DNA from 2 places in the Mesorhizobium sp. CO1-1-7 genome. Region 2 is predicted to be linked to the other one. Evidence: predicted binding sites of a transcription regulator. Region 2 holds the regulator's gene; the other holds the start of a gene.
The links. The regulator PhoB, encoded in region 2, activates phosphate uptake and scavenging genes when phosphate is short. The targets are predictions, from matches to a motif close to TGTCATNNANCTGTCAT.
Positions count from the first base shown of each region.

Region 1 (14,880 bases), on a different contig from region 2:
TGCGTGCCGGATTTGAGCGCCCGCGGATTGTCGATCTCGACCGTCTGGTCGCTGAGACGGAAGTCGGTCAGCGGAACCGGGGTGCCGTCGGGCATCACCAACGTCAGCACCAGCGGCGAGACCGGCTCGCTGAAGGTCAGCGAGAACCGCGCCGGGGCCTGCGCCAGCACCGCACCGTCGGCCGGATCGGTCTTGATCAGCGCCGCATGGGCAAGGGCCTGGCTTGTCGAGGCCATGACGATGAGCGCCATGGCCGCGGCGAGCAGCCCGCCGGCAATCCAGCCGACGAGCTTGCTGTTCGTATCGACCATCCAGGAAGGTATTGCGATCATGCCGTGCCATGGGATGCGGCGCTCCGACAGGCAGAGCGCCAGGGAGAAAAGCTATTTCTTCGGCGTGAGCTTGATGCCGGGCGCCGGGTTCTCCAGCGCGTCCTCATCCTGTCCGGCCGCCGGAATCTCGATCCAGCGGGCCGCGGCATCGCCGCATTCCTGCACCACCGGGAAGTACAGCTTCTGGCCGACGGGCAGGTCGGCCGTCAGCGTCGCGCGGAAGACGAACTCGTCGTAGAATTCATCCGGCAAATTGCCGCCGCTCCAGTCGATTTCCTTGACCCCATCGGCAACCGCCTGACCATAGAGCTGGTAGGATTTTTCATATTTGCCCTTCTTGGCCTGCAGCGTCCAGCCTGGCTTCGGCATCGGCTTCACCGCGATCACCCCTTCCGGGATCTGCACGCGCACGGCCGTCGTCGCCTTGCCGTCGCAGCCATGCGGCACGCGCAGCACAGCCTTGTAGGTCGAGCCGACTGCCGCCTCCTGGGTCTCGAGCGTGATGTGCGCGAAGGCGGCATTTGTCCCCAACACGAGAAACGCGCCGGCCGCCAAAAGATATTTGTTCATGATGGTCCCTCAGATTCAAAATTGGTGATCGGCGCGATCAATTGGCGTGGTCGTCCATGCCGCCCATTTCGCCCATGCCTTCGACGGCGAACTCGATATTGACCGTGCCGGCCTTCTCGAAGGTCAGCGTGGCGGCGAATTTTTCACCCTGCTTGGGTTGCCGCTTCAGGCCGATGAACATCAGGTGGTAGCCACCGGGCGCCAGCGCGACCTTGCCGCCTGCCGGGACTTCCAGGGCACCATCCACTGGCCGCATGGTCATGACGCCGTCCTTGACGCCCATTTGATGCAGCTCGGCCTTTTCCGAGACGTCGGAGGAAATCGACAGCAGCCGGTCCGGTGTACTGCCCTTGTTGACGATGGTGAAATAGCCGCCGGCCACCTTGGCGCCGGCTGGCGTGGCGCGCGACCAGGGGTGTTCGATTTCGAGATCGCCGACCTTGAATTCATGCGCCAGGACGGCCTGGGCGCCCAGGAAGACAAGCGCGAGGGCCAACGCGGCAATGCCGAAATCGGCTTTGAAGCGGGACAGGGTGCGGCCGAACACAGTGCCCGCCGATATACGGAAAGAATGGGACATGGTTGCTCCATGACGTGATGATCGCGCCGTCGCCGGTCGCGAATGCTTGATCTTGGATGAGTACGCTCGCGAAAGGTTCCGCAAGCAAGCAGGCTCAAGCCGCCAATGGCGGCGCGCGCGGGTTCGATGGGGAGCGTTCGCGGGCGAAGTCGAGATGCGTGGTCGCCGGGAAGACGAAGGCGACGGTCTCGAAGGAAAGAGACGCAAGTGCAAGCCCGGCATCGGCCGGCGGCGCATAGGCCGGCGAAAACATGCTGCAGCCGAGTGTGCAGCAGGCCGGCGGATGGGACGGGTGCTGGTCGCCGCCGGGAAGCTGTGTGGCGCCATCATGGGTACAGATGACGTTGCCGAAGGCATCGAGCTGCGCGGTATCAGGCCCGATGCTGAAGGCGAACGCACCAAGTGTCGACTGGAGCAACAGCAGACAGGCCGCGACAAGCGCGACCGGCATGCTCCAGCGTCTCTCCCGGCGGTTCACCATTTGCCTCTTCAAACGATCGATGACTATCCCTACCACGGCAGCCAGAGGTCGAAAATCGGCAATTCCATGCTGCGGCAACACGGCAGGATCAGTTCTTTTGGGATGGCCGGCTTTCCGGAATGGAGGTCAGCAATGTCTGGCGGGCCGACTTCAGGTGCTTGCGGCAGGCGGCATCGACCTTGCCGAGATCGCGCGACTTGAGCGCCTCGATATAGGCCAGATGCTCGCCGATCGCGACTTCGTTGCGCTCGCGTTCCTGCGCCTTGTTCCACTGGTAGTGGTAGTGGAAGATCATGGCGATGACGTCGTAGAAATCGACGATGAAGCGGTTGCGCGAGGCGCGATGAATGAGCCGGTGCAAGCGCTCGTCCAGCTCCGAGAACTCATTGAAACGCGTCGCGATCTCGCGTGCCAGAACGCGGTGTTCCTCCTCCAGCCGATCGAGATCACCCCATACCGGACTGTCCTGCGGCAGCGCGGTGAATGCGGCGGCCGAGCGCAATTCGAACATTTCGCGGATCTCGGTCAGTTCCAGCGCGAAGGCCCGCGTGAAGCCTTTCAGCACCCAATGGCTGTTGCGGCGTTTTTCGATCAGGCCGAAGCGGGAGAAGCGGATCAGGAACTCGCGTACGCTGGTGGTGCCGACGCCGATCTCGCGCGCCAGTTCGAGCTCGTTGATCTGCATACCGGCCTCGGCGCCGCCGGCCAGCAGCCTGCGCATGAAGGACCGTTCGATGATCTCGGCCAGCGTGTCGGTCTCTTCCTCGGGAAAGAAATCATCCGCACGTGGGTCGCGCAGCACCGTCTTGGCGCGCTTGTTCCAGGCGATCAGCCCGGTCTCTTCCATGCGCGCCAGGATGCTGCGCACGGTCGTGCGGCTGACTCCCAGCAAGGCGCCAAGTTCCGGTTCCGAAGGCAGGCTGCGCGTCTCATCGAGCAGCCTCAGACAACGGTTATAGGCGTCCTTGTAGACGTTGTTGCTCTTCGACATCCCCTGACCCATTGCACGCCAGCGCTTGCGGCGGCCGGCTTGAAGCGCAATATGACGTTCCATCGTCCGCAGCGCCACCACTTACCCAAGGCGGAACCGCCGTGAAAAAACAATTGACGCAAAACTGTTTTTTCACGATAAAAGACATTAACTCTTAACAGGCGCGTGTCAATCCGCGCATCCCAGGATCACCCAGGAAACCGCCCGTGAACGTCTCGAATACCATTCTTCTGTCCCCCGCCGACAATGTCGCCGTTGCCAATGGGCGCATCGAGATCGGTACCGCCCTGCCGGGCGGCGCGCTCGCTGCCACCGTCATCGAGCCCGGCCACAAGGTGGCGATCAAGCCGATTGCCGCGGGTGAAGCCGTGGTCAAATACGCTCAGGCGATCGGTCGCGCCACGCAGGACATCGCGCCGGGCGAGCATGTCCATTCGCACAATCTGGTTTTCGAGGCCGGCCGCCTCCCTGTGGTGCCGCCAAGCGAGGCCGAGCATGCGACGGAGGCGGACCGCGCCCGGACATTCATGGGCTATCGCCGCGCCGACGGTCGCGCCGGCACCCGTAACTTCATCGGCATCATCGCCAGCGTCAATTGCTCGGCCACCGTCTGCCATTCGATCGCCGACACCGCCAACCGAACCCTTTTGCCGAAATATCCCGGCATCGATGGCTTCGTGCCCATCGTCCATGGCCAGGGTTGCGGCATGAGCGGCACCGGCGACGGCATGATGGTGCTGCACCGCACGCTGGCCGGCTATGCCCGCCACCCGAATTTCGGCGGCGTGCTGATGGTCGGGCTCGGCTGCGAGGTCAACCAGCTCACGCTTTACGGCCAGAAGGGTGCCGCCGCCGGCAAGCGCCACTTCAACATCCAGGATGCCGGCGGGTCGCGCAAATCGGTCGAAAAGGCGATGGGCGTGCTGGCCGAGATCGCCGAGGAAGTCGGTCAGTTGAAGCGCGAGCCGATCCCCGTCAGCGAGATCGTCGTCGGCCTGCAATGCGGCGGCTCCGATGGCATGTCGGGTATCACCGCCAATCCGGCGCTGGGTGCGGCCGTCGACATCCTCGCTGGCGTCGGCGGCATCGGCATCCTCTCCGAGACGACGGAAATCTATGGCGCCGAGCACCTGCTCGCCTATCGCGCCGCAAGCCCCGAGGTCGCCAAGAAGCTCGATGGCTACGTGAAATGGTGGGAGGATCACGTCGCCAAGCATGGCGCCTCGATCGACAACAATCCGTCGCCTGGCAACAAGCGCGGCGGCCTAACCACCATCCTGGAAAAGTCGCTGGGCGCGGTCGCCAAGGGCGGCCAGACGCCGCTTAACGGCGTCTTCGGCTACGCCGAGAAGGTCACCGGCAATGGGCTGGTGTTCATGGACACGCCCGGCTACGACCCGGTCTCTGCCACCGGTCAGGTCGCGGGCGGCGCCAATGTCATCGTCTTCACCACCGGCCGCGGCTCCTGCTTCGGCTGCCGGCCGACTCCCTCGATCAAGGTCGCCACCAACTCGACCATGTATCACCAGATGGAAGAGGACATGGACGTCAATTGCGGCGTCATCGCCTCCGGCGAAAAGACCATTGCCGGCATGGGCCGCGAGATCTTCGAACTGATCGTCGAGACGGCTTCGGGCCGCAAGACCAAGAGCGAGGATTTTGGCTACGGGGACAACGAATTCGTGCCCTGGCATCTCGGCGCGACGCTCTGATTTCGGTTGATATCTGATAGACTGCCCGGCCGGACAAGTGGCCGGGATGGGAGGTTGCGCATGGAAAAACGCCGCATCGGCCAGACCGCGTTGGAGGTCACCGAAGTCAGTTTCGGAGGCGCCGCGATCGGCGGCCTCTACCGGGCGTGTTCGCGCGAAGCGGCAATGGAAACGCTGCAGGGTGCCTGGGAGGCGGGCCTGCGCTATTTCGACACCGCGCCCTTCTACGGTTTCGGCCTGTCGGAACGGCGCTTCGGCGATTTCCTGCGCTACAAGCCACGTGATTCCTATGTGTTGTCGACCAAGGTCGGCCGCCTGCTTCACCCGGTGCCCGAAGATCAGGTGCCAGACCACTCCTATGTCGATCCGCTGCCCTTCGCGCTGGACTACGACTATTCCTATGACGGCATCATGCGCTCGGTCGAGTTCAGCTATGCGCGCCTTGGGCTAAACAGGATAGACATCCTGTTTGTCCACGATATCGGCGTTTACACGCACGGTGTCGAGAAAACCAAATTGCACTTTCGCCAGTTGATGGACGGCGGCCTCAAGGCGCTCGAGGAGCTGAAGCGGGCCGGCACCATTTCCGCCTACGGGCTCGGCGTCAATGAAGTCCAGATCTGCCTCGACGTGATGCGCCGCGCGCCGCTCGACTGCATCCTGCTCGCCAGCCGCTATTCCTTGCTCGACCGCAGCGCGGAAGCCGAATTGCTGCCGCTGTGCCGGGCGCAACGGACCTCGCTTGTCATTGGCGGGGTTTTCAACTCAGGCATATTGGCGACCGGGCCGGTGCAAGGGGCGCATTTCGACTACCAGCCCGCCAGCCGCGATGTTCTCGACCGTGTCGACGCCATGGAGAAGATCGCCGCTGAAAGTGGCTACCCGCTGCCTGCCGCCGCGTTCCAGTTTCCTTTGCACGAACCCGCGGTCGCCACTGTGCTGACCGGTACCGCAAGATTGGCAAACCTGACGCGCAACCTCGAACTGCTCGATATCGACGTGCCGGAGACGGACTATGCCAGGTATCGTCCCTACACGGTGGTGCAGGAACTGCATTGAAGCGCATCGTCGCGATGTGCACGGGCGCGCGACCCGCCTTCACGATGTCGCGATCCAGAGAAGAATGAACATTCCATGTTGACTGATCTATGGAATTAATATTCCATACCTTCACAGAACGGAAACGGGAGCGCCTGACCGCGACAAGGGGGAAGCCGCCGCTAGGGGAGTCATTGTCTGGAAGAACTGGCTGAAACACCGCTTGCATCGGCTGGATCGATGCACTATCAAAACGGTGCAACTGTTTTTTATTGATAAAGTTCTGTTTGGGCCACGCCTATCCGGACGGAGCTTCCGTTAACGTTCACCGGGCGACTTAGGGAGGATCCTATGAAATTCGTGACCAGCATTCTCAACCGCCGCGCCGTCATGGCACTGGCGGCAGCATCGATGCTCACCGGGGTCATGCATACCGCACCGGTTTCGGCGGCGGATGTGACCATCCCGATCATCGTCAAGGACACCACGTCCTTCTACTGGCAGATCGTTCTGGCCGGCGCCCGCAAGGCCGGCAAGGATCTCGGCATCAACGTGCCGGAACTCGGCGCTCAGGCCGAGACCGACGTCAATGGCCAGGTCTCGATCCTCGAGAACGCCGTCGCCAGCAACCCGGCCGCGATCGTGATCGCGCCCACCGAGTTCAAGGCGCTGGGCAAGCCGATCGATGAAGCGGCCGCCAAGGTCAAGGTCATCGGCATCGACTCCGGCGCCGACTCCAAGGCCTTCACCTCGTTCCTGACCACCGACAACGTGCAGGGCGGACGCGTCGCCGCGGACGGCCTTGCCGCCGCCATCGGCGCCGCCAATGGCGGCAAGATCGAGGGCGACGTCGCCCTGATCACCAACGCTCCCGGCGCCGGCTCGCTCGAACAGCGCAAGCAGGGCTTCACCGAGCAGCTCAAGGCAAAATATCCCGGCCTGAAACTGGTCGCCGACAAATACGCCGACGGCCAGGCCACCACCGGCCTCAACATCGCCACCGACCTGATCACCGCCAATCCGAACCTCAAGGGCATCTTCGCCTCCAACCTGATCATGGCGCAGGGCGTCGGACAGGCCGTCGCCGAGAACAACCTTGGCGGCAAGCTGGCGCTGGTCGGCTTCGACAGCGACGAGAAGCTGATCAAGTTCCTCAACGACGGCGTCATTTCCGCCCTCGTCGTCCAGGATCCCTACCGGATGGGCTATGACGGCATCAAGACCGCGCTCGCCGCCTCGAAGGGCGAGAAGGTCGAGGCCAATGTCGACACCGGCGCCAATCTGGTGACCAAGGCCAATATGAAGGACCCCAAGATCGACGCGCTGCTCAATCCCAAGCTCTAAGCAGCCGGCGTTCAAACCGCTTCCGGGGCCAGAGGCCCCGGAAGCATCCGCCGCCAAAGCGGCTTGGCGATCAGCCCGTTTGGCCTTCGCCTGAAAGACGACCGCAGCCTCGCCGAATGCCAACCGCGAGGCCAATCTGGGAGGATTGTCATGACGCCGACGGCGCAGGAACTGCATCCGGCCCCCGTGCTGGAACCCGGCAGGACCATCCTCGAACTGCGCGGGCTGGAAAAACGCTACCCCGGCACCCACGCGCTGAAGCCGGTCAATCTCGCCTTCAAGTCAGGCGAAATCCACGCCATCGTCGGCGAGAACGGCGCCGGCAAATCGACCCTCATCAAACTCCTGACCGGCGTCATGCCGCGCACCTCTGGCGAGGTCCTCTGGGAAGGCCAGCCGGCTGCCTTGGCGACGCCGCATGAAGCGATGGCGCTCGGCATCAATGCCGTGCACCAGGAAGTCGTGCTGTGCCGTCACCTGACGGTCGCCGCCAACATGTTCCTTGGCGAGGAAAATTCCCGTTTCGGCATCCTGCAGCAGCGCGCCATGGTCAGGGAAGCGCAGACGATCATCGACGATCTCGGCTTCGACCTGCCGGCGCATGTCGTGCTGGGTGATCTCACCATCGGCCAGCAACAGCTGATCGCCGCTGCCCGCGCCACGGTGCGCGGCACCAAATTCCTGATCTTCGACGAACCCACGGCCTACCTCACCCGCAAGGAGGCCGACCAGCTTTTCACGCTGATCCGGCGCCTGAAGGGTGAAGGCGTGACGATCATCTACATCAGCCATCGCATGGAGGAGGTCTTCGAACTCGCCGACCGGGTTTCCGTGCTGCGCGACGGCACGCTGGTCGGCACACGCAATATCGCCGAGACCAATGATGCCGAGCTGGTCAAGATGATGATCAACCGCTCTATCGAACAGGTCTATCACAAGGAGCATTTCACGCCGGGCGCTCCGATCGTCGAAACAAGGAACCTGTCGGGCAAAGGCTTCGAGAACATCTCGATGACGGTGCGTGCCGGTGAGATCGTCGGCCTCTACGGACTGATCGGCGCCGGCCGCAGCGAGTTCGTCACCTCGCTCTATGGACGTCACAAGAAGTCGGCCGGCCAGATCCTGTGGGAAGGCAAGGACGTCCAGATCAACTCCGAGCACGACGCCATCAAGCTCGGCATGGCACTGGCGCCGGAAAGCCGCCGCGACCAAGGCCTTTGCCTCAATTTGCCGGTTGGCCTCAACCTCAATTTGCCGATCTACAAGCGCATCTCCAGCAATCTGTTGATCTCGAACGCGAAAGAGAAGGCCGAGGCCGACCGTCAGATCGCCGGCCTGAGGATCAAGACGCCGACGCGCGGGGCGCTGGCGTCGAGCCTTTCGGGCGGCAACCAGCAGAAGATCGTCATCGGCAAATGGCTGGCGCACGGCGCCAAGCTGTTCATCTTCGACGAACCGACGGTCGGCGTCGATGTCGGCACCAAGGCGGAGATCTATCGCCTGTTCGGCGAGCTGTTGTCGAAGGGCGCCGGCATCATCCTGATCTCGTCCTATTTGCCGGAGGTCTACGAACTGGCCGACACGCTGCACGTGTTCCGGCGCGGCAAGCTGGTGGCCACGCACGGGTTCCACACCGCCAGTCACGAGGACATTCTCACGCAGGCGCTCGCCGAGAAACAAGAAAAACTGGGAGGACAGACATGAGCATCGAGGCGATCCCCGCCGAAAAACCGAAGCGCAACTACAACGTCCTGTTCGGGCTGACGCTGCTGGCGCTGCTGGTGCTGCTCTGGATCGTCCTGTCCCTGGCGACGCCAAGCTTCGCCTCGGGCAACAACATCGCCAATCTTCTGCGGCAGGGCTCGATGATCGCCATCATGGCGGTCGGCCAGACCTTCGTCATCATTACCGGCGGCATCGATCTGTCGGTCGGCGCGGTGGTCGGCTTCGCCACCGTCGTCGTCGCCATGCTGATCAATGCCGGCGTTCCGATCGCGGTCGCCATCCTGATCACCTTGCTCGTCGGTGTCGCCATCGGCCTTTTCCATGGCTTCGGCATCGTCAAGATGGGCTTGCCGCCGTTCATCATCACGCTGGCGACGCTGACCTCGCTGCGCGGCATCGGCCTTTTGATGACCAACGGCAACTCGATCAACATCAACAGCGACAGCTTTACCGCCTTCTCGCGCAATTCCTTTATCGGCATCCCCAATTTGTTCTGGATGGTGATCCTGGTGGGTGTGCCCGCCTATGTCTTCCTGCATCACAGCCGTTGGGGCCGCTACCTCTTTTCGGTCGGCTCCAACGCCGAGGCCTCGCGCCTGTCCGGCGTCAATGTCCAGCGCACCATCTACATGGCTTACACGCTGTCCGGCCTGTGCGCGGCCTTCGTCGGCGTGCTGCTCGCCGCCCGCATCGGCATCGGCAACCCGACCCAGGCCGAGGGCTGGGAACTGCAGGCGATCGCCTCTTCGGTCATCGGCGGCACCTCGCTGTTCGGCGCGGTCGGCTCGGTGCACGGGCCGCTGCTTGGCGCCTTCATCCTGGCCACCATCAACAACGGCGCCAACCTGCTCAACGTCAACTCGTTCTGGCAGCGCATCATCACCGGCGCGCTGATCATCATCATCGTCTACTTCGACGGACTGCGCCGCCGCGGCAAATGACGCATTCCAATCGATCGCCGGCCTGGCGCGGGCCGGCGATTTCTTGAACAGACTGGATCAAAGCATGAAAGCCGTCGTCTGCCGCTCGCCCGGCGACCTTGCTGTCGAAGACCACCCGGCTCCCGGCGCCCCACCTCCCGGCTGGGCTCTGGTGGCGGTCAGCCATGTTGGCATCTGCGGCACCGACTACCATATCTTCGAGGGCAAGCACCCTTTCCTCGCCTATCCCCGCATCATGGGCCACGAAGTCTCCGGCACAGTGATCGAGCGGGGCGAAGGCGTCGACCTCGCCCTTGGCGAACCGGTGATCATCAACCCCTACCTTTCCTGCGGCAAATGCATCGCCTGCCGGCACGGCAAGCCCAATTGCTGTGTCAGGATCGAAGTGCTCGGCGTGCACCGCGACGGCGCGATGTGCGAACAGATCCTGGTGCCGGCTAAGAATCTCTATCCCACCAACGGCCTGTCGCTCGCCGACACCGCCGCCGTCGAATTCCTGGCCATCGGGGCGCATGCCGTCCGGCGCGCCCGGGCCGAGCCTGGCGCCCGCACCCTGGTCATCGGCGCCGGCCCGATCGGGCTCGGCACCGCCATCTTCGCCCGCATTGCCGGGTTGGATGTGACACTTCTCGATATGAGCACCGAAAGACTGGTCTTCGCGGCGAGTGAACTCGGCTTTTCGATTCTCGACGGCTCGCAAGGACCCGTGTCCGATCTGGTGCGTGATGCGACCGACGGCGAAGGCTTCGACGTAGTCTTCGACGCCACCGGCAACACGCGATCGGTTCAATCTGCCTTTGCCCACGTCGCGCATGGCGGAGCGCTGGTGCTGGTCAGCGTCGTCAAGGACGATATTGTTTTTTCCGATCCCGAGTTCCACAAGCGAGAAATGACATTGATCGGCAGCCGCAATGCGTTGCGCGCCGACTTCGACCATGTCGCGGCCTCGATCCGCAACGGTGCCGTGCCGTTGGCCAAGCTTGTCACCCACCGCACCACGCTGGCCGATACGCCAGGAGATCTCGCACGCTGGGCGCATGAAAAGTCGGGCCTGATCAAGGCCGTGATCGAGATCGGATAGCCCTACAGCGCCGACAGCTTCAACTCCACCCGCTCGGCCGGAAAACGCGACTCCGAAAACTGGATTGGCTGGCCGTCAGGCGTGACGTTGACCGCAACCGTGACCAGCACGATGGCGCCCGGCTGCAGATCGAGATCGGTGAGATCGGCGGCGTCCGCATGGCGTGCCGAGAGCACGGTCGATTGCCTGAGATAATCGTCGATACCGAAACGTGCGAGCGAGGCGGTGATAGAACCGGTTTGCGCCATCGCCTTGTCGATGCCGGCAAAGCGCCGGGCATCGAACCATCCAGCGGCGCGCGACACTGGCCGTCCGTCAGCCTCGCCGCGTGTTTCCAACCGGATCACCTCGGCACCCCTGGCAAGGCCAAGGCCTTCGGCCACGCGCTGGCTGGCGGGCTCGACCGACGAAGCGAGCAGCACGATGTGCCGTTCCGACGTCTGCCCCTGCAGGCCGGCCGAAAAGCGTGTCCGCGCGCCAATCGGATAGGACAGCCGCTTGCGTGACAGGACGAAGGTGCCGCGTCCCTGCTCGGCCCGCAGCACGCCCTCCTGCACGAGGGCCGATATGGCGCTGCGTACGGTGTGACGGTTGACGCCGTAGCGCTCGGCCAGCGCGACTTCGGGCGGCAGCGCGGCGTTTTCGGCGAAATCGCCGGCGGCGATGGATTGCAGGATCCTGTCGGCGATCTGGCGCCACAGTGAGACGCCGCTGCGCCGCTCGATGCTGTCGGCCACATCATGCCCGATCATGTTTTGCCCCCCGGCCTGTCACGCACCCGTCATGGACTCGCGTTAGGTAACATGTATATTTGTATAGTTGTCTATATCAATAGACAAATTTAGCTGAGAGGAAGTTGGCGATGCGAGGACAGGAAGGCCGCGACCAGGCCGAGCGCAAGGCCGCCATGGCGACGCTGGCGCAATCGAGCGGCGACGACATCGTCCGGCTCTGGAACGAGTCCGGCCTGCCTTCGCAAGCCGAACTTCTGCGCGGTCCCGAGACGGGCCTTGTCACGCTTCGTGGCCGCATCGGCGGCGGCGGCGCGCCCTTCAATGTCGGCGAGGCGACCGTCACGCGTGCTACTGTCCGGCTGCCATCCGGGCAGGTCGGCCATTGTTACGCGCTTGGCCGCGACAAGCAGAAGGCGAAGCTGGGAGCAATAGCCGACGCGCTCTGGCAGGACCCTGCCCGCCGCACCGAGGTCGAGACCAGGCTCATTACGCCTTTACGCTCGGCTCTCACCGCTGCCCAGGAAAAACGCCGCGCCGAGACGGCGGCAACGAAGGTGGATTTCTTCACCATGGTTCGCGGAGAAGATTGATGGATATCGCTGCGCAATCGATCGAGGGCGGTTTCGCCGATCCGGTCTTCAACGCTCAGACCGTGTTTCGGGCCGTCATGGATGCCATGGCGCGGCCGGGCAGTGTCCACCCCTTGCCACCCCTGGCCCGCCCGCCGGCTCCGCTCTCGGCGACGTCGGGCGCCGTAGCACTGGCGCTATGCGACAACGACACGCCGCTCTGGCTCGACCCTGCCCTGCATGCCTCCGCCGCGATCGGGTCCTGGCTTGGTTTCCACACAGGCGCGCCGCTGGCCAACACGCCGGCCGACGCGCATTTCGCGTTTGTTGCCACGCCGGCCGAGATGATGGCGCTCGACGGTTTTTCGCAGGGCACGCAGGATTATCCCGACCGATCGACGACGCTGATCCTGCAGGTCGGCGATCTCACTTCAGGGACCCCGCTCTTGCTGGAAGGCCCGGGCATCGAAACCAGCGCCACGATCGCGCCGGTACAGATGCCGCGCCATTTCGTCGAGCAGTGGAAGCAGAATATCAGGCGCTTTCCGCGCGGCGTCGACATCATCCTCGCCACATCGGACGGCATAGCCTGCCTGCCGCGCACGACGCGCATCAAGACGATGGAGGTGTAAGATGTATGTCGCGGTAAAAGGCGGCGAGGCCGCCATTGCCAACGCCCACAGCCTGCTCGCCGATCGCCGGCGCGGCGACCGCTCGGTGCCCGCACTTCGCCTCGACCAGATCGTCGAACAGCTGGCGCTCGGCGTCGACAGGGTGATGAGCGAAGGCTCGCTCTATGACCGTGAACTGGCCGCACTCGCCATCGTCCAGGCACGCGGCGACATGATCGAGGCGATCTTCCTGGTGCGCGCCTACCGCACAACGCTGCCGCGCTTCGGCTACAGCAAGCCGATCGACACCGGCTGCATGCTGGTCGAACGGCGCGTCTCGGCGACCTACAAGGATCTGCCAGGCGGCCAGTTGCTCGGTCCGACCTTCGACTACACGCATCGGTTGCTCGATCCTGAACTTGCCGCTGGGGCCGATGTCGCCGATCCCTTGCAGCGCGAGACGGAAGCGCAGCCAATGCCGCGCGTCTCGGCGATCCTCGCCCGTGAAGGCCTGATCGAGCCCGATGGCCAGATGCCGCAGGACCATGTGCCCGGCGACATCACCCGCGAGCCGCTGGAATTCCCGATGGCGCGCGACATCCGCCTGCAGGCACTGTCGCGCGGCGACGAGGGTTTTCTGCTGGCGCTCGGCTATTCCACCCAGCGCGGCTATGCCCGCAACCATCCCTTCGTCGGCGAAATCCGCATCGGCGAGGTCGAACTGGAACTCGACGTTCCCGAACTGCCCTTCGCCGTGCCGCTCGGCACGGTGCGCGTCACCGAATGCCAGATGGTCAACCAGTTCAAGGGCTCGGCCAAGGCGCCGCCGCAATTCACCCGCGGCTACGGCCTCGTCTTCGGCCAGAGCGAACGCAAGGCGATGGCCATGGCACTCTGCGACCGGGCCCTGCGCGCCGCGGAGCTCGGCGAGGATATCGTCGCCGCCGCCCAGGACGAGGAGTTCGTCATCTCGCACTCCGACAATGTCCAGGCCACCGGCTTCGTCGAGCACCTGAAGCTGCCGCACTACGTCGACTTCCAGGCCGAACTCGATCTCGTACGTCGCATGCGCGCCGAGTACGAAGCACGCGAAAATCCAGCGAAGGCGGAAGAAAAAAAGGAGGCAGCGGAATGACTGCGCAACCGACCGACATCGCCACCTACAACTTCGCCTATCTCGACGAGCAGACCAAGCGGATGATCCGCCGCGCGATCCTCAAGGGGATCGCCATTCCGGGCTACCAGGTGCCGTTCGCCTCGCGCGAAATGCCGATGCCCTATGGCTGGGGCACTGGCGGCGTCCAGGTCACCGCGTCGATCATCGGCCCCGACGATGTGCTGAAGGTCATCGACCAGGGCGCCGACGACACCACCAATGCCGTGTCGATCCGCGCTTTCTTCAAGAAAGTCGCTAACGTCGCGGTGACGACCGACACCGCCACCGCCACCATCATCCAGACCCGCCACCGCATCCCCGAACATCCGCTCACGGCGGGCCAGGTGCTGGTCTACCAGGTGCCGATCCCCGAACCGCTGCGCTTCCTCGAGCCGCGCGAGACCGAAACGCGGAAAATGCATGCGCTGGAGGAATACGGCCTCATGCATGTGAAGCTCTATGAGGATATCGCCAAGCACGGCCGCATCGCCACCACCTATGCCTATCCGGTCAAGATCGAGGGCCGCTATGTGATGGACCCGTCGCCGACACCGAAATTCGACAATCCCAAGATGCACCGCTCGCCGGCCCTGCAGCTGTTCGGCGCCGGCCGCGAAAAGCGCATCTACGCCGTGCCGCCCTTCACCGATGTGGTGAGCCTCGACTTCGAGGATCATCCGTTCGAGGTGCAGACTTTCGATCAGCCCTGCGCGCTATGCGCGGCCGAGAATGTCTATCTCGACGAGGTCATCCTCGACGACCATGGCGGCCACATGTTCGTCTGCTCCGACACCGATTATTGCGAGAAGCGGCGCGCCGACGGCCATCGCGGCCACCTCGCCCCCGAAACCGACCTTGCCGCAGGAAACATGGAGCCGGCGCAATGACCGACGAACCGCTGCTGCGCGTCTCGGCGCTCTCCAAGTTCTATGGCTCGCGGGTCGGCTGCGACAATGTCTCCTTCGACCTGTGGCCGGGCGAGGTTCTGGCGGTCGTCGGCGAGTCCGGCTCCGGC
Region 1 covers NZ_JAIUHA010000010.1:275,746-290,625, forward strand. Annotated here, with positions in the region: gene LB516_RS22945 (copper resistance CopC/CopD family protein) at 1-332, opposite strand, end outside; gene LB516_RS22950 (YcnI family protein) at 384-902, opposite strand; gene LB516_RS22955 (copper chaperone PCu(A)C) at 940-1,482, opposite strand; gene LB516_RS22960 (DUF2946 family protein) at 1,577-1,933, opposite strand; gene LB516_RS22965 (GntR family transcriptional regulator) at 2,052-2,954, opposite strand; gene LB516_RS22970 (UxaA family hydrolase) at 3,161-4,666, shown strand; gene LB516_RS22975 (aldo/keto reductase) at 4,727-5,725, shown strand; gene LB516_RS22980 (ABC transporter substrate-binding protein) at 6,056-7,048, shown strand; gene LB516_RS22985 (sugar ABC transporter ATP-binding protein) at 7,199-8,752, shown strand; gene LB516_RS22990 (ABC transporter permease) at 8,749-9,714, shown strand; gene LB516_RS22995 (zinc-binding alcohol dehydrogenase family protein) at 9,779-10,795, shown strand; gene phnF (phosphonate metabolism transcriptional regulator PhnF) at 10,798-11,547, opposite strand; gene phnG (phosphonate C-P lyase system protein PhnG) at 11,658-12,119, shown strand; gene phnH (phosphonate C-P lyase system protein PhnH) at 12,119-12,730, shown strand; gene LB516_RS23015 (carbon-phosphorus lyase complex subunit PhnI) at 12,732-13,844, shown strand; gene LB516_RS23020 (alpha-D-ribose 1-methylphosphonate 5-phosphate C-P-lyase PhnJ) at 13,841-14,752, shown strand; gene phnK (phosphonate C-P lyase system protein PhnK) at 14,749-14,880, shown strand, end outside.
Region 1: the regulator PhoB is predicted to act here: its motif matches at 11,564-11,580, upstream of phnF (phosphonate metabolism transcriptional regulator PhnF).

Region 2 (14,880 bases):
TCGGATCGGCGCCGGAGCCCTTGATGAAGACGTAATTGCCCTCAGGCTTCACCTTGAACACTTCGCGGGCCTGCATGCGGCCAACTTCCTTGTTGTCGAAGGTCAGGTAGAAGACGTCCTTGTTCTCGATCAGGCGGTCATAGCCGACGACCGGAATGCCCTCGTCGAGCGCCTTCTGTACCGCCGGGCCGATGGCCGACGCGTCCTGCGCCAGGATGATCAGCGAATTGGCACCCTGCGAAATCAGGCTCTCGACATCGGTCAGCTGCTTGCCGGGATTGGACTGCGCATCGGCGGAAATGTACTTGTCGCCCGCGGCCTCGATCGCCTTCTTCATGGCCGCCTCGTCGGTCTTCCAGCGCTCCTCCTGGAAGTTGGACCACGACACGCCGATGACCTTGTCCTTTGCCTGCGCGACCGACGCCAGCGTCAGCGACATGGCGACACCCGCCAGAATGGCGACTGTGAATCTCTTCATGATATCCTCCCTGCGCCCGCGTGTGGCGCGACCAAACTGGCCCTAAGGCCGGCACAAAGGCCCTAATTTTTTCGAGCCTCGAAAAAACACTGGTCCATCGCCGGAACACTGTCAACATCGATTCTGACGGATTTTGAGGTGCCGGAAGCCTTTTTTCGAGCCCCGCAATAAATAAATGACAGCCCCAGCCGCTTCTGCCAGTATTCGACCCGTGCCGGAGGTGTTCGAGGGGGCGTCAAGAACCGCGGCGACGGGGAGGGAAATCATGTCGGTCGGAATCCGCCACGACGATCTGCGCCGGCGCAACCGCGCAATGGTGATTGGAGCCGTGCGCCGGGGTGGCCAGCCCTCGCGCACTGAGATCGCCGCCACCACCGCCCTGAGCCACTCGACCATATCGGCGATATCAGCCGACCTGATCGGCGAAGGTATCCTGAGCGAAGGCAAGCCGAACGAGGCCGGCTCACTGAAACGCGGCCGGCCGCAGGTGGGCCTTTGTCTCAACCCCGAGGCCGCGGCGGTCATGACCGTGGTGCTGTCGCTGAATTTCCTCTCCGTCGCCGTCATCGACTACGCCGGCCAGGTGATATCGGAGGAGCAGCGCCGGCTGGACACGCTGACCATGTCGCGCGAGGCGCTGATCGGCGAATGCGTGGCCATCGTCCGGCGCCGCCTCGAGGATCCCGACCTCGATGTCGCCAGCATTGCCCGCATCGCGCTGGCGATCCAGGGCATCACCGACACCGAGGCGCGCGCCATGCTGTGGTCGCCGATCACGCCGCAGACGGACATTGCCTTCGCCGATATACTCGAAGCCGAATTCGGCATCCCCGCCACCATGGAGAACGACTGCAACATGATGGCTGTGGCGCTGCGCTGGCGCGACCCCGAGCGCTACCGCGACGACTTCATCGCCATCCTGCTCTCGCACGGCATCGGCATGGGCCTAGTGCTGAAGGGCGAGCTGTTCACCGGCACCCATTCCTCAGGCGGCGAGTTCGGCCACATGATCCATCGCCCCGGCGGCGCGCTCTGCCGCTGCGGGCGGCGCGGCTGCGTCGAGGCCTATGCCGGCAACTATGCCATCTGGCGTAATGCAGGACAGATGGGTGAGGACGCCAAACCGGTCGACGTCAGCGACGCCGACATGCGCGCATTGGCGGCCACGGCGCGCGAAAGAGACGGACCGGAGCGCGAGGCCTATCGCAAGGCCGGCGAGGCGCTGGGCTATGGCCTTGGCAGCTTGTTCGCGCTGATCGATCCGGCGCCGGTTGCGATGGTCGGCGTCAGCGCCGCCGCCTTCGATCTGATCGAGCCGGCCTTGCGTGAGGCCATCGCCCAGACCGCCGGCGGCCAGCATTCGACGTCGATTTCCTTCGATACAGAGCCGAACGAATTGCCGCTGATCCGCGAGGGCTGCGCCATGCGCGCGCTCACCTTCGTCGACCAGGAGATCTTCGCGCCGGGCGTGCAGGTGAGATCCGGCAAGAACGTGGCCTGATCTCAATCCTCGCGGATTGCGTAGCCCGCGCCACGGATGGTGCGTATCACATCGGGCATGCGGCCATTGTTGACCGCCTTGCGCAGGCGGCCGACATGCACATCCACGGTGCGCTCGTCGATGTAGATCGTCTCGCCCCAGACATTGTCGAGCAACTGGCTGCGCGAGAACACGCGGCCGGGATGGCGCATCATGAATTCGAGCAGCCGGAACTCGGTCGGTCCGAGCCGGATCTCGCTCTTCTTGCGATAGACCCGGTGCGATTCGCGGTCGAGCACGATGTCACCGACCTTGAGCACGCTGGACAGCACTTCCGGCTTGGCGCGGCGCAGCAGCGCCTTGACCCGGGCCATGAATTCCGGCGTCGAGAACGGCTTGACCAGATAGTCGTCGGCGCCGGTCGAGAGGCCGCGCACGCGGTCGCTCTCCTCGCCGCGCGCCGTCAGCATGATGATCGGCAATCGCTCCGTCTCGGGCCGCATGCGCAGGCGCCGACAGAGTTCGATGCCGGAAACCGCCGGCACCATCCAGTCGAGCACCAGGAGGTCGGGCACGTTTTCCTGGAGGCGTATCTCGGCTTCGTCGCCGCGTGTCACCACCTCGACCTGGTAACCCTCGGACTCCAGGTTGTAGCGGAGGAGCACGCCCAGCGGCTCCTCGTCCTCCACCACCATGATGCGTGGCGCGATCATCGATCGATCATCCCTGCCGTCAAGCCGCCGGCACCGACATCGCCGTCTCGTCCTGCTTCGGACGGTTGGCGGGCAGTTGCGTGCCGGTCAGCACATAATACGCATTCTCGGCGATGTTGGTCACATGGTCGCCGATGCGTTCGAGATTCTTGGCGGAGAACAAAAGATGCGTGCAAGCCGTGATGTTGCGGGGATCCTCCATCATGTAGGTCAGGAGTTCGCGGAAGACCGAAGTGTATTTGACGTCGATGCGTTCGTCGTCATTCCTGAGCTTGGCGAGGGCGGCGGCATCGCCGGCCGCATATTCCTCGACGACGCCCTGCACCTGGATCAGCACCAGCTGCGCCATGGAGTCGATGGAATGCGACAGGTCGCGCGGCGTGGCGGTGAGGCCGACCGAGCCGACGCGCTTGGCGATGTTCTTGGCAAGGTCGCCGATGCGTTCGAGATCGCCCGCCATGCGGATCGAGCCGACGACATGACGCAGATCGTCGGCCATCGGCTGGCGCTTGGCGATCAGGGTGATGGCGCGATCATCGAGTTCGCGCTGGCGCGCGTCCATGATGGCGTCGTCGGAGACCACGCGCTGTGCCAGCGCGTTGTCGGAATTCAGCAGCGCCTTGGTGGCGCCGCCGACCATCGTGCCGGCGAGATCGCCCATGTCGCTGATCAGCCTGCTGATCTGTCCGAGATCCTCGTCGAAGGCTGCGACTGTGTGTTCGGCCATGATCCTGGTCCTCGTATGCGTGAGATCAGCCGAAGCGGCCGGTGATGTAGTCCTGCGTGCGCTTCTCGCGAGGCGACGTGAAGATTTTCTCGGTTTTGTCGAATTCGACCAGCTCGCCCAGATACATGAAAGCCGTCTGCTTCGACACGCGCGCGGCCTGCTGCATGTTGTGGGTGACGATGACGATCGTGTAGTCGGCCTGCAACTCGTCGATCAATTCCTCGATCTTGGCGGTCGACAATGGGTCGAGCGCCGAGGCCGGTTCGTCGAGCAGGATGACCTCCGGCTTGACCGCCACGGTGCGGGCGATGCAAAGCCGCTGCTGCTGGCCGCCCGACAGGCTGAGGCCGCTGGCATTGAGCTTGTCCTTGACCTCGTTCCACAGCGCGGCGCGTTTCAACGCCTGCTCGACACGGCCGTCCATCTCGGCCTTGCCGATCTTCTCATAGAGCCGGACGCCGAACGCGATATTCTCATAGATCGACATCGGGAACGGCGTCGGCTTCTGGAACACCATGCCGATCTTGGTGCGCAACAGGTTGAGGTCCTGCGAGCGGTCGAGAACGTTCTGGCCGTCGAGCAGCACCTGACCCTCGGCGGTCTGCTTGGGGTAGAGCTCGTAGATGCGGTTGAAGACGCGCAGCAGCGTCGACTTTCCGCAACCCGACGGTCCGATGAAGGCCGTCACGCTGCGCTCGGGCAGCGACAAGGTGATGTCTTTCAGCGCCTTCGACTGGCCGTAGTAGAAATTGAGGTTCTTGACCTCGATCTTCGCCTTGGCGGCTGCCTCTGTCGCAATCGTCATGTCTGGAGACAACATCTGGCTCATTTGTCCTCTCTGCGTCCGGTCAGGCTGCGCGCAAAGATGCTGAGCGCGAGAACCGTCAATGTGATTATGAGTGCGCCGGTCCACGCCAGTTGCTGCCACTCCTCGTAAGGGCTGAGAGCGAACTGGAAGATGGTCACCGGCAGGCTGGCCATCGGCGCATTGAGATTGCTCGACCAGAACTGGTTGTTGAGCGCTGTGAAGAGTAGCGGCGCCGTCTCGCCGGAAATGCGGGCAATGGCCAGCAATATGCCGGTGACGATGCCGGACATCGCCGCGCGGTAGGCCACCGAACGAATCACCACCCAGCGCGGCGCGCCAATCGCCGTGCCGGCCTCGCGCAAAGCGTTCGGCACAAGGTTGAGCATGTCCTCGGTGGTACGCACCACGACGGGAATGACCAGGATGGCCAGTGCCACGGCACCGGCGATGGCCGAGAAATGCCCCATCGGCCGCACCATCAATTCGTAGACGAACAGGCCGATGATGATTGAGGGCGCCGACAGCAGGATGTCGTTGATAAAGCGCACCACGGTGGTGAGCTTCGAAAAGCGGCCATATTCGGCCATGTAGGTGCCGGCCAGCACGCCGATCGGCGTGCCGACGACGATGCCGATAATGGTCATCACGATGCTGCCGTAGATGGCGTTGAGCAGGCCACCGGCATCACCGGGCGGCGGGGTCATTTCCGTGAACACTGAGAGCGAAACGCCCGACAGGCCCTTATAGAGCAGCGCGCCGAGGATCAGTGCCAGCCAGGCAAGGCCGATGCCGGCGGCGATGACGCAGAGCGTCATCATCACACCGTTCTTGCGCTTGCGGCTCTGGTGAAGCGATGCGGCTGTCGACATCGGTCAGACTCCGGTACGGGCATCGATGCGCATCAGCATGTAGCGGGCGATGGCAAGGATGAGGAAGGTGATGACGAACAGGATCAGACCGAGCGCCACCAACGAGGAGGTGTAGAGATCGCCGACGGCTTCGGTGAATTCGTTGGCGATGGTTGCCGAGATCGTCGTTGCCGGCGCGAACAGCGAGGCGCTGATCCGGTGGGCGTTGCCGATGACGAAGGTGACCGCCATGGTTTCACCGAGTGCACGGCCGAGCGCAAGCATGACGCCGCCCATGATGCCGATGCGGGTGTAGGGGATGACGACGCGGCGTGTCACTTCCCAGGTCGTGCAGCCAATGCCGTAGGCGGACTCCTTCAGCACCGGCGGCACCGTGTCGAACACATCCTTGGTGATCGAGGTGATGAAGGGCAGCACCATGATGGCGAGAATCAGCGACGAGGTCAGCAGGCCGATGCCGTAGGGCGGACCGGCAAACAGGCTGCTAAGGCCGGGAATGCCATGGAACACGCTGATGATGAATGGTTGCACTGTCGTCTGCAGGAACGGTGCCAGCACGAAAAGGCCCCAGATGCCGTAGATGATCGAGGGGATCCCGGCCAGCAGTTCCACGGCCATGCCGATCGGGCGCCGAAGCGGGCGCGGGCAAAGCTCGGTGAGAAAAATGGCGATGCCGATGCCGAGCGGCACGGCGATCAGGATGGCGATGGCCGATGTGATGATGGTGCCATAGATGGGCGCCAAGGCGCCGAATTTCTCGGTGACGGGATTCCAGCTCTCGGTGGTCAGAAAGGAGAAGCCGAAGGTCGACAGGGCCTGCCAGGAACCGGCGAACAATGAGATGGCGACGCCGCCGAGCAGCACCAGCACGAGAATGGCGGCGGCGCGGGTCAGCCCATGGAAGATCGAATCGGTCAACGCGAACCGTCTGACGGTGGCGTCACGTGAACCTCGAACGGCTGGCAAGGCTTCCTGGGCTGCGCTCATGTCAAGCTCGGCTCTTTGTGTTGAATGAAAAGGAGCGCCGCGGGGCGGCGCTCCTCCAGAAAGATATTACTCGCCGGCGTAGACAGGCTTGCCGCCGGCCTGGATGTCGGCCTTCCACGAAGCCTTGATCAGGTCGACGACGCTGTCGGGGATCGACACGTAGTCGAGCGCCTTGGCGGTTTCCTTGCCGTCCTTGTAGGCCCAGGCAAAGAACTTGAGCGCTTCGCCGGTGGCCGCGGCATCGTCCGGGGTCTTGTGGATCAGCACCCAGGTCGAGGCAGCGATCGGCCAGGTGGCGTCGCCGGGCTCGTTGGTGATGATGACGTTGAAGTTCTTGGCGCCCTTGAAGTCGGCGTTCGAAGCAGCCGCGCCGAAGGATTCGAGCGACGGCTCGACGACCTTGCCAGCGGCGTTCAGCATCTTGGAGTAGGAGAGATTGTTCTGCTTGGCATAGGCATATTCGACGTAGCCGATGCCGCCGTCGGTCTGCTTGACGGTGTTGGCAACGCCTTCGCTGCCCTTGGCGCCGACGCCGGTCGGCCATTCGACGGCCGTATCCGAGCCGACCTTGTCCTTCCAGTCGGGCGAGAGCTTCACGAGGTAGTCAGTGAAGTTGAAGGTCGTGCCCGAGCCGTCCGAACGATGAACGACGGCGATAGCGGTCGACGGCAGCTTAAGGTCCGGGTTCAGGGCCTTGATCGCGGCATCGTCCCATGTGGTGATCGCGCCGAGATAGATCTGGGCCAGCGTCTTGCCGTCGAGGACGAGTTCGCCCGGCTTGATGCCCGTGAGGTTGACGATCGGCACGATGCCGCCCATCACCATCGGGAACTGCACGAGGCCGTTCTTTTCCAGATCGGCGTCGGACATCGGCTTGTCGGTGGCGCCGAAGGTCACGGTCTTGGCGATGACCTGCTTGATGCCGCCGCCCGAGCCGATCGACTGATAGTTGAGGCCGATGCCGGTATCCTTCTTGTAGGTGTCGGCCCATTTGGCGAACACCGGATAGATGAAGGTCGAGCCGGCGCCGGAAAGGTCAGCTGCCATTGCTGCGGAAAGGGTGAGGGTGGACGCCGCAGCCATTGCAATCGCAACGGCCGCCGAGCGGATGAAATGTCTCATGTGGCCTGCTCCTGTTCGGAAGATGGTCTCTCGGCGCCACTTCTTGCCGGCGCCCGCTGAGGCCAATAGCCTTCGATTATAACAGTCGCATGACAGTTTCATGTCAGCCCGGTAACGCGTTGCCGGTAACGCGAAAGACGCTGATCTCGGGCGCTCGCGGCGCGGTCCGAGTTTGCCGCCGGAATCAGGGGCTTGAGCCGTTCGACGGCTGGAATCACCCCGGACTCGACCAGGCTTTTCCCAAATGAAGAAAATCCGGACGGGAGCGCGTTGCTCGCAGCCAGAGCGTGTCATGGCCGGGCCATCGCCAAAAACAGGTCCGTTGGGGTAGAGTGACACTGTTTCTTGCAGGCGGTCGCTGCTCCCGCCCGTAACTGAGAAGAGCGGAATTCGATTTCGCTATTGTTCCGGCTGGACACGGCCTTTGATATGGCGCGATCGCACCATAGTCATTGCACGCAGCGGTAGCAGCGAATCTCCGCTGATTCCTTGTTGCCTCCCCGGATCCTGCAATTCAGGCGACGCGGGCTCTATCCCGCGTTGCGGTGGACCTGACGGCCGGCGCCGACCCAGCGCTCGACCTTCTCGAGCAGGGCCCTGGGGCTGATCGGCTTGGGCAGATAGTCGTCCATGCCTGCCTCCAGGCAGCGCTCGCGGTCGCCCTTGAGCGCATGCGCGGTGACGCCGACGATCGGCACATGCGTGCCGGTCTCCTGCTCCAGCAGGCGGATCGCGGCCGTCGCTTCGAGACCGCTCATCTCCGGCATCGAGACGTCCATCAGGATCATGCACGGATTGAGCGTGCCGAAGGCGTCGAGCGCCTTGCGGCCATTGCCGACGATCTCGAAACCATAGCCGGTCTCGCCGAGGATTTGCGTGAACACCATCTGGTTCACCTCATTGTCCTCGGCTACCAGGATATCCAGCCTGTGCCCGCCGGCCGTCGCAGGCAGCCTGGGGCGAACCTGTGGCGGCTGCAATTGTGCGCGCTGCTCGGATGGTGCCAGGGGCGGCGGCCGGGACGCCTCGGGCGCCTCGCCCGCGAGCGGTTGAACGGCGTGGCCGCTGGTGGCGTGGCGATGGCGCTGGATGGTCGCGACCAGCGTTTCCAGGAGCACCGAGGAGCGCGCCGGCTTGATCAGCTGGGCGTCGATGCCAAGATCGCGGTAGCTGGTGTTGGCAAGCGACTGGTCGACCGATGTCAGCATGATGATCGGCGTGTCCGCGAGGCCCTCGGTGTTGCGCACGATACGCGCCATTTCGGCGCCGCTCATTTCAGGCATCTGGTAGTCGAGCACGACGCAGTCGACCGCCACGCCATAAGCTGCCGCGGCGATCAGCACCTTGAGACCTTCGGCGCCGCTTTCGGCCGCGCAGGAATCGAACGTCCACGAGGTCATCTGCTCGGTCAGGATGGCGCGGTTGACGGCGTTGTCGTCGACGATCAGCACGCGTGCGCCCGTCACGTCCACCGGCGTGATGCGCTGCCCGCTCTGCTGCCCGGCCCCTGGCAACGTTACGGTGAACCAGAAGGTTGACCCCTTGCCTTCGGCGCTCTCGACGCCAATGTCGCCGCCCATCAGGTCGACCAACCGCGAGGTGATGGCAAGGCCAAGCCCGGTGCCCTCGTGGCGCCTTGTCGAGGACGTATCGACCTGGCTGAATTTCTCGAACACCAGTTTCAGTTTTTCCTCGGGGATGCCTATGCCGGTATCGGTGACCGAGATCGTCAGCCTGGTTCCCGTTGGAACCCGTTCGCCGGTCACGTCGACCAGCACGTGGCCTTCATCGGTGAACTTCACCGCATTGCCGAGCAGGTTGGTGACGATTTGCCGGATGCGGCCGACATCCCCGATGAACAGGCTTTCGAGCCGCGGCTCGATGCGCACGATGAGCTCGAGATCCTTTTCCTTGGCCCGTGTCGACACCAACGTCGCCACGTCCTCGATCGCCTCGGCGAGATTGAAGGGCGCCGGGTCGAGCACCAGCTGGCCGGCATCGATCTTGGAGAAATCCAGGATGTCGTTGATGATGGTCAACAGCGCGTTGCCCGATTTGACGATGATGTCGGTGAATGTCTTCTGCTTCGGATCGAGATTGGATTTGGCCAGGAGTTCAGCCATGCCCAGCACGCCGTTCATCGGCGTGCGGATCTCGTGGCTCATATTGGCGAGGAACTCCGACTTGGCGCGGTCGGCGAGCACGGCGCGCCGGCGCGCCTCGCTGAGCTCTGCCTCGCGCTGCTTGAGTTCCGTAATATCTGTGGTCGAACCGATCAGGTAGAGCGAACCGTCAGAGGCGATCATTGCGCCCTTGCGGGCGAACTGATGCCTGACGCTGCCGTCTGGAAGGCGCACCGTCTCCTCGATCTCCTGGGTCTCGCCGGTACGCAGCACGGCGAGATCGCTGGCCACGAAGGCCTCGCCATCCGGCCCGAAGATCTCGACGTCGGTCTTGCCGATCGCCTCCTGCTTGCTGAAGCCGGTGAGATCGCACCAGCCCTTGTTGACATAGAATTGCCTGAGATCGGAGCGCTTGGCGTAGATCGACACCGGTACGTTGTCGATCAGGCTGCGGAACACCTCGTTCTCGCGCATGCTCTCTTCCAGAGCTTGCTCGCGCGCCTTGACATCGGTGATGTCGGTGCTGGAGCCGACCAGATGCACCGATCCGTCCGTGGCGACCAGGCGGCTCTTGCGCGTCATCAACTGCCGCACCGTTCCGTCACGATGAGTGACGGGCTCCTCGACCTCGCGCACATTGCCATTCGTCACGACATCGGTATCGTCCTGGCTGAAGCCCTCTGCTTCCTCGCCGCTGAACAGCTGACGGTCGGTCCGGCCGATGACGTCGTCCTTGGCGAGACCGGTCAGCGCGCACCAGGCCTTGTTGACGAATTCGATGCTCAGGTCCTGCGCCTTGATGAAGGCGGCTACCGGCAACTCGTCCATGACATGGCGGAAGAGATCGATCTGGCGCATCGAGTCATGAAGCGCCGCCTCGCGGCTCTTGAGGTCGGTGATGTCGACGCGCACCCCGATGAACGTGCCGTCGCCTGTGCGCATGTCGTAGACCTGGTACCAGCGGCCATCGGCATTGAGGCGCTCATAGGAGGAATTCGGCAGACGGTAACGCGCCAGGATGCCGTCAAGCCAGCGTTCGGAATCGCCTTCGTACAGGCTGTCGATCCCAGGATCGCCGCTCGAACGGAAATAACCCACCGAATGGCCGAACTCCAGCGCTTCGCGGAAGGTGCGGCCGGGCTGCCAGAAAGGCTTCAGCGCCGGCAATGTATCCTGCAGCCTGTGGTTGGCGAAGACGAACTTGTCGTCGCGGTCGTAGATGATGACCCCCGCCGGCAGCGATTCCAGCACGCTGGCGAGATGCTTGCGCGCATCTTCGGCTTCGGTCTCGCGCCGCTTCATGTCGGAGATGTCGAACAGAAAGCCGGCGACATAGTCGCGGCCGCTTGCCATGCGGACGCGGTTCTTCCTGACAATACGCGAACGGCTGGCGCCGCCGGCTTCGAAGCTTTCTTCCACTTCGTATTGCTGTCCGCCGGCCAGCACCTCGCGTTCGCTGCTTTCGAACAGCGCGACCTCGTCCGGCCCGAGGAAATCGCTTCCCGGCCTGCCAAGCATGGCTTGCGGCGCCTGCTTGAACAGCGCCGCGAAGGCCTCGTTGACGAAGACGAAGCGCAGATTGTCGTCCTTGACGAAGATCGGATCCTTGACCCCGTTGATTACTGCTTCCGCCAGCCGCGCCTTTTCCAGCGCTTCGGCAAGTTCGGCCTCGCGATCCTTCATGTCGGTGACATCGACATAGGAAATGAACCGCTTGCCGCCGGCCAGCGGCGCCATCGACGAGATCAGCGTCCTGCCGTCATTGCGCGGGAACTGCCTCGCTCCAGCTGTGCCGGCTCTGATTTCAGCCTCGCGTTCGGCGACATGCCGGTGCCATGTCGCGTCGTCCGAACCATACGGGTCGATGTCGCGGCTGGCTTCCATCAGATCGCGGAAGCTGCAGCCGGTCTCGGCGCGCCGGGCGTCGATCTGCCAGAAATCGTAAAAGGCGCGGTTGATGACCTCGGCACGCATGTCGGCATCGAGGACAAGAACACCGATCGGCATCTGATCGACCATGGTGCGGAGATTGGCGAAAGTCTCGGCTATCTTGGCGTTGGCATTCTCGATCTCGGCGTCCCGCCGCTTGACCTCGGTGACCTCATAGTAGGTCAGCAGGCGTTTGCCTCCCGACAGAGCCGTGACGGAGAACATCATGGTGCGCCCGTCGGTGTGGGCAAACTCCCGAGGTGCGACGGTGCCGGCCTTGATCTCTTCGATGCGCGTGGCGAGGTAGCGCTGCCATTGCTCTTCGTCGATGTCGCCATAGATGCCGTTGCGGCGATTGAGTTCCATCAGCAGGCTGAACGGCGCGCCTACCGTCACGGCCCCGTCCGGAATCCTGGAGAGATCGCGATAGGCCTTGTTGACGATGAGCGTATCGAGCCTGGCGTCCAGAAGCACGACGCCCATATGCATGGCATCCATCGTCCGCTCGAGATCGGCGAGATGCTGGACGGCATCGCCGCCAGCCGCCGGCTGCATGGCCTCGAAGGCGCTGGCCAGCGCGGTGACGTTGCGGCCCAGGCCGCGATAGCCGACGAATTTTCCCTCGCTGTCGAAACGCGGGAAGCCTGACGTCAGCACCCAGCGGCAGTCGGGGCGGCCCCCCTTCAGTTCGTAGACGAAGTCGCGGAACGGCCGGTGCGCCTGCAAATCCTCCAGATGCGCCGCCGCACCGCGGTTGCCCTTCAGGACCTGGTTGAGAAAATCGAAGCGGAACCGGCCAAGCACCATTGCCGGATCGATACCGGTTGCCGCCTGGTAATCTTGGGAAAGCCAGGAAAAGCGCAGCTCCGCGTCGGTTTCCCAAATCCAGTCCGAGCCCGCTTCGACGAGTTGGCGCAGCGCGGCGGCGCAATCCATGTCGACGCCGGATGGCCCATCGCCGCCATGCGCGGCTGCCTTGCCGGGCTTGCGCTTGCCGCGCACGCCGATTGCTTCGTCCGATTCCGCCATGCTGTCCCCACCCCGAAAATCAAGGCCGAACCCTCCCTCCGCGGTCCGTCGGCGGAATGTGCCGCAGAAGCATTAACGATCCGCTAACCTTAACGGCGCAACCGGCCTGTTCCTGCTGCGTTATTCCGTCCGGTTGTGGCGCGGAGCAAGGCCGCGCTATAAGCATGCACAGGGGTGTTGCTAATGTACGGACGGATAGGGCCTTTCTTGCTGGGCGTGGCGCTGCTTTTCGGCGGCTGCTCTCGCAGCTATGACGGCACGGTGGTTATTCCGCGGCCGCTCGACGCCAGGCGGATCTGGGACCGGCCGCCGCCCAATGTCGACTACCAGCCGCAGGTCGACAACAGCGCCTTTCCGGGTCCACCCCAGCCTCCTGGGCGGTTTTACGAGCGCAGGGTCGTTAAGCCTGCGCCTCACAGACGGTCTCAAACCAGGGCGACAACGTCCTCTCCTCCGTCATCGGGCCCCGAAAAACAATTGGCATGCAGGAACGTAAGCGCTCCCGGCCAAAGAGTTCGCATGGTTTGCGACTAATGCATAAAAACAAAGACCTAAAGCGCGGCGCCTGAATCCGCTTCGACGCGGCGTGCTTTGGAACGGTTCGGCTCTATAGCGTTGCCGCGCCCTTCCTCGGTTCCTTGGCGCCGAGCTTGTCGAGAGCAAGCCGAACCTGGCGCAGATCGTCCTGCCAGCCGTCATCGTCGCCCATCGGGCTCTCCGACGCCGCCCGCTGCAGCCCGCGCGCCTCGGATTCGATCTTGCGCAATTCGCCGATCTTCTGGTCGGTAGTCAGGGAGCCGTCTTCGACGATCTCCAGTACCCGCATTTCCCTGAACGTGGCCATGGCGCTCCTCCCTGCCTGATATCGACCACAACGCCGGGAAGCGGGCCCCTGTTCCGAAGACGGCCGTTCCCGCGAGAACACTCGTGGGTCATTCAGCCGGGAAAAAGGCGGGGCCGAGCACACGCACCGTCCGCTGGCCGGCCTCGATCGACTGGAGCTGGGCGGCCGTCGGCGGGCCGATGCGTCGAGCCTGCGATCAATCAGGCGTTACCGGTGTCCGGCACTGAAACCTTTGCCCGTACTGCTGCGTTGAGGCGCAAAGGAGAACGCGCGATGTCGATGCATTTCACCGTATCGGAGCTGACAAGAAACCTTTTTCACTCCCTCGGGCTGGATCACGGGCGTGCCCCACGGCCGCTCAACCCCGAGCAAAACCTGTTACTGGAGTGCTATCTGGCCGGGCAGATTCCGGAATCGGCCTGGAGCGACTACGTCTTCGAGACCCCGGATCTGGCACGGCATGCCGAAGCACGGCGCCTGAGCCATTGATCCGCGGCGATCGGGGGAAACGACACCCGACCCGGTTCTCCGGTTCGACGAACACCCGTGCCGATGCCCGGTCCATGGCAGGCGTTCTTTGGGCGTTACCGCTATTGCTTGGGCGAAACGAATTGCTGCGTGAACACGTTGCCGGCAATCCCTTGCGACAGCTCCGGCGATAAACTCAGCGGCGTGCAATTCTTCACCGCCGCTATTGCCGCATCGATGAACGCCTTACGTGCCTTGTCGTCGCCAGCCACCTTGGCGGCGGTTGGTCGCGGCGGCCCTATCAGAGTGCCGTCGCGCTTGAAACTGAAACTCAGGGTTACAGTCGAATCTCCGGCACCGGCAGGCGGTGTCCAGCAGGACTGGATCGCGGTCCCGACATCGTCCATGGTGTTGAGCGTTGCGGCAGATGCGCATCCGACACCTGCCGACATCACACCCGCAATCACCAGTTTTGCAACACGTTTCATCGCAAGCCCTCATCGTCACGACAGTCCGAACAACCCGCCGGACTGCTGGGATCGATGGTAGAGCCGACATGGGCAATGACAATATCCCTTGCCAAAAAGTTGTTCGAAGAAAGCCGACTGCGAAGCCGCCCTGGCGCCTGGCCGATGCGAGCCATGTAGCCCGAAAAAGCAAAAAGGCCGGCACAGAGCCGACCTTTCCTTTCCGCCTCGACAACTGCGCCAGTACATCCGTGGCCGCAGGCCGAAAGCGAATTGTCCCCAGTAGACAGGCTATTGGTAAACCAAACCTTAACCTGCCTGCCGTCCCCACCCGCAAGGCTAGGAATAGATGGCCGCGACGTCCATGATTGTCGCGATAGGACGGCCTACGCGACGGCCCTGAACTCGGTTTCTGGTATCGTTCCAAGCCCGGCACACTGCGCGCATATCATGGTCTTTCCCGGGCAACCGCTTTGATGTGTCCCGTGCGGGCAGCAATACCCTTTTGAGGCACGCCATCTCGAGCAGTCGAAAACCTTTCCACCGCCATGGCAGTGCGTGCATGTCGTCCCAACAGAGGCCATTCCAAACTCTACCCGACCAAAACCCGCGTTGCCGCGAAAGCTATCCCCGCACCGCAAGTATCAGAGATCGCAGTGCCTTCAAGCGTCGCGGCTTGACTTAAATTGGGTGGATTCGGGGTATGGGAAGCCCCGGGCTCTCGCAGGCTTTGCGCGCTCTTTCGAGGCATGCGGAGCCCATGCGGGACGGGTCCGAAACTGCAGGATTGCCTGTAGGTCAACGACAGGAACGTTGCCTGGTACGCCCAAGGGGAA
Region 2 covers NZ_JAIUHA010000008.1:250,317-265,196, forward strand. Annotated here, with positions in the region: gene xylF (D-xylose ABC transporter substrate-binding protein) at 1-478, opposite strand, end outside; gene LB516_RS19455 (ROK family protein) at 744-1,979, shown strand; gene phoB (phosphate regulon transcriptional regulator PhoB) at 1,982-2,671, opposite strand; gene phoU (phosphate signaling complex protein PhoU) at 2,691-3,398, opposite strand; gene pstB (phosphate ABC transporter ATP-binding protein PstB) at 3,424-4,227, opposite strand; gene pstA (phosphate ABC transporter permease PstA) at 4,224-5,075, opposite strand; gene pstC (phosphate ABC transporter permease subunit PstC) at 5,079-6,062, opposite strand; gene pstS (phosphate ABC transporter substrate-binding protein PstS) at 6,129-7,184, opposite strand; gene LB516_RS19490 (PAS domain-containing protein) at 7,715-12,265, opposite strand; gene LB516_RS19495 (hypothetical protein) at 12,873-13,109, opposite strand; gene LB516_RS19500 (hypothetical protein) at 13,383-13,598, shown strand; gene LB516_RS19505 (hypothetical protein) at 13,700-14,065, opposite strand; tRNA gene LB516_RS19510 (tRNA-Glu) at 14,863-14,880, opposite strand, start outside.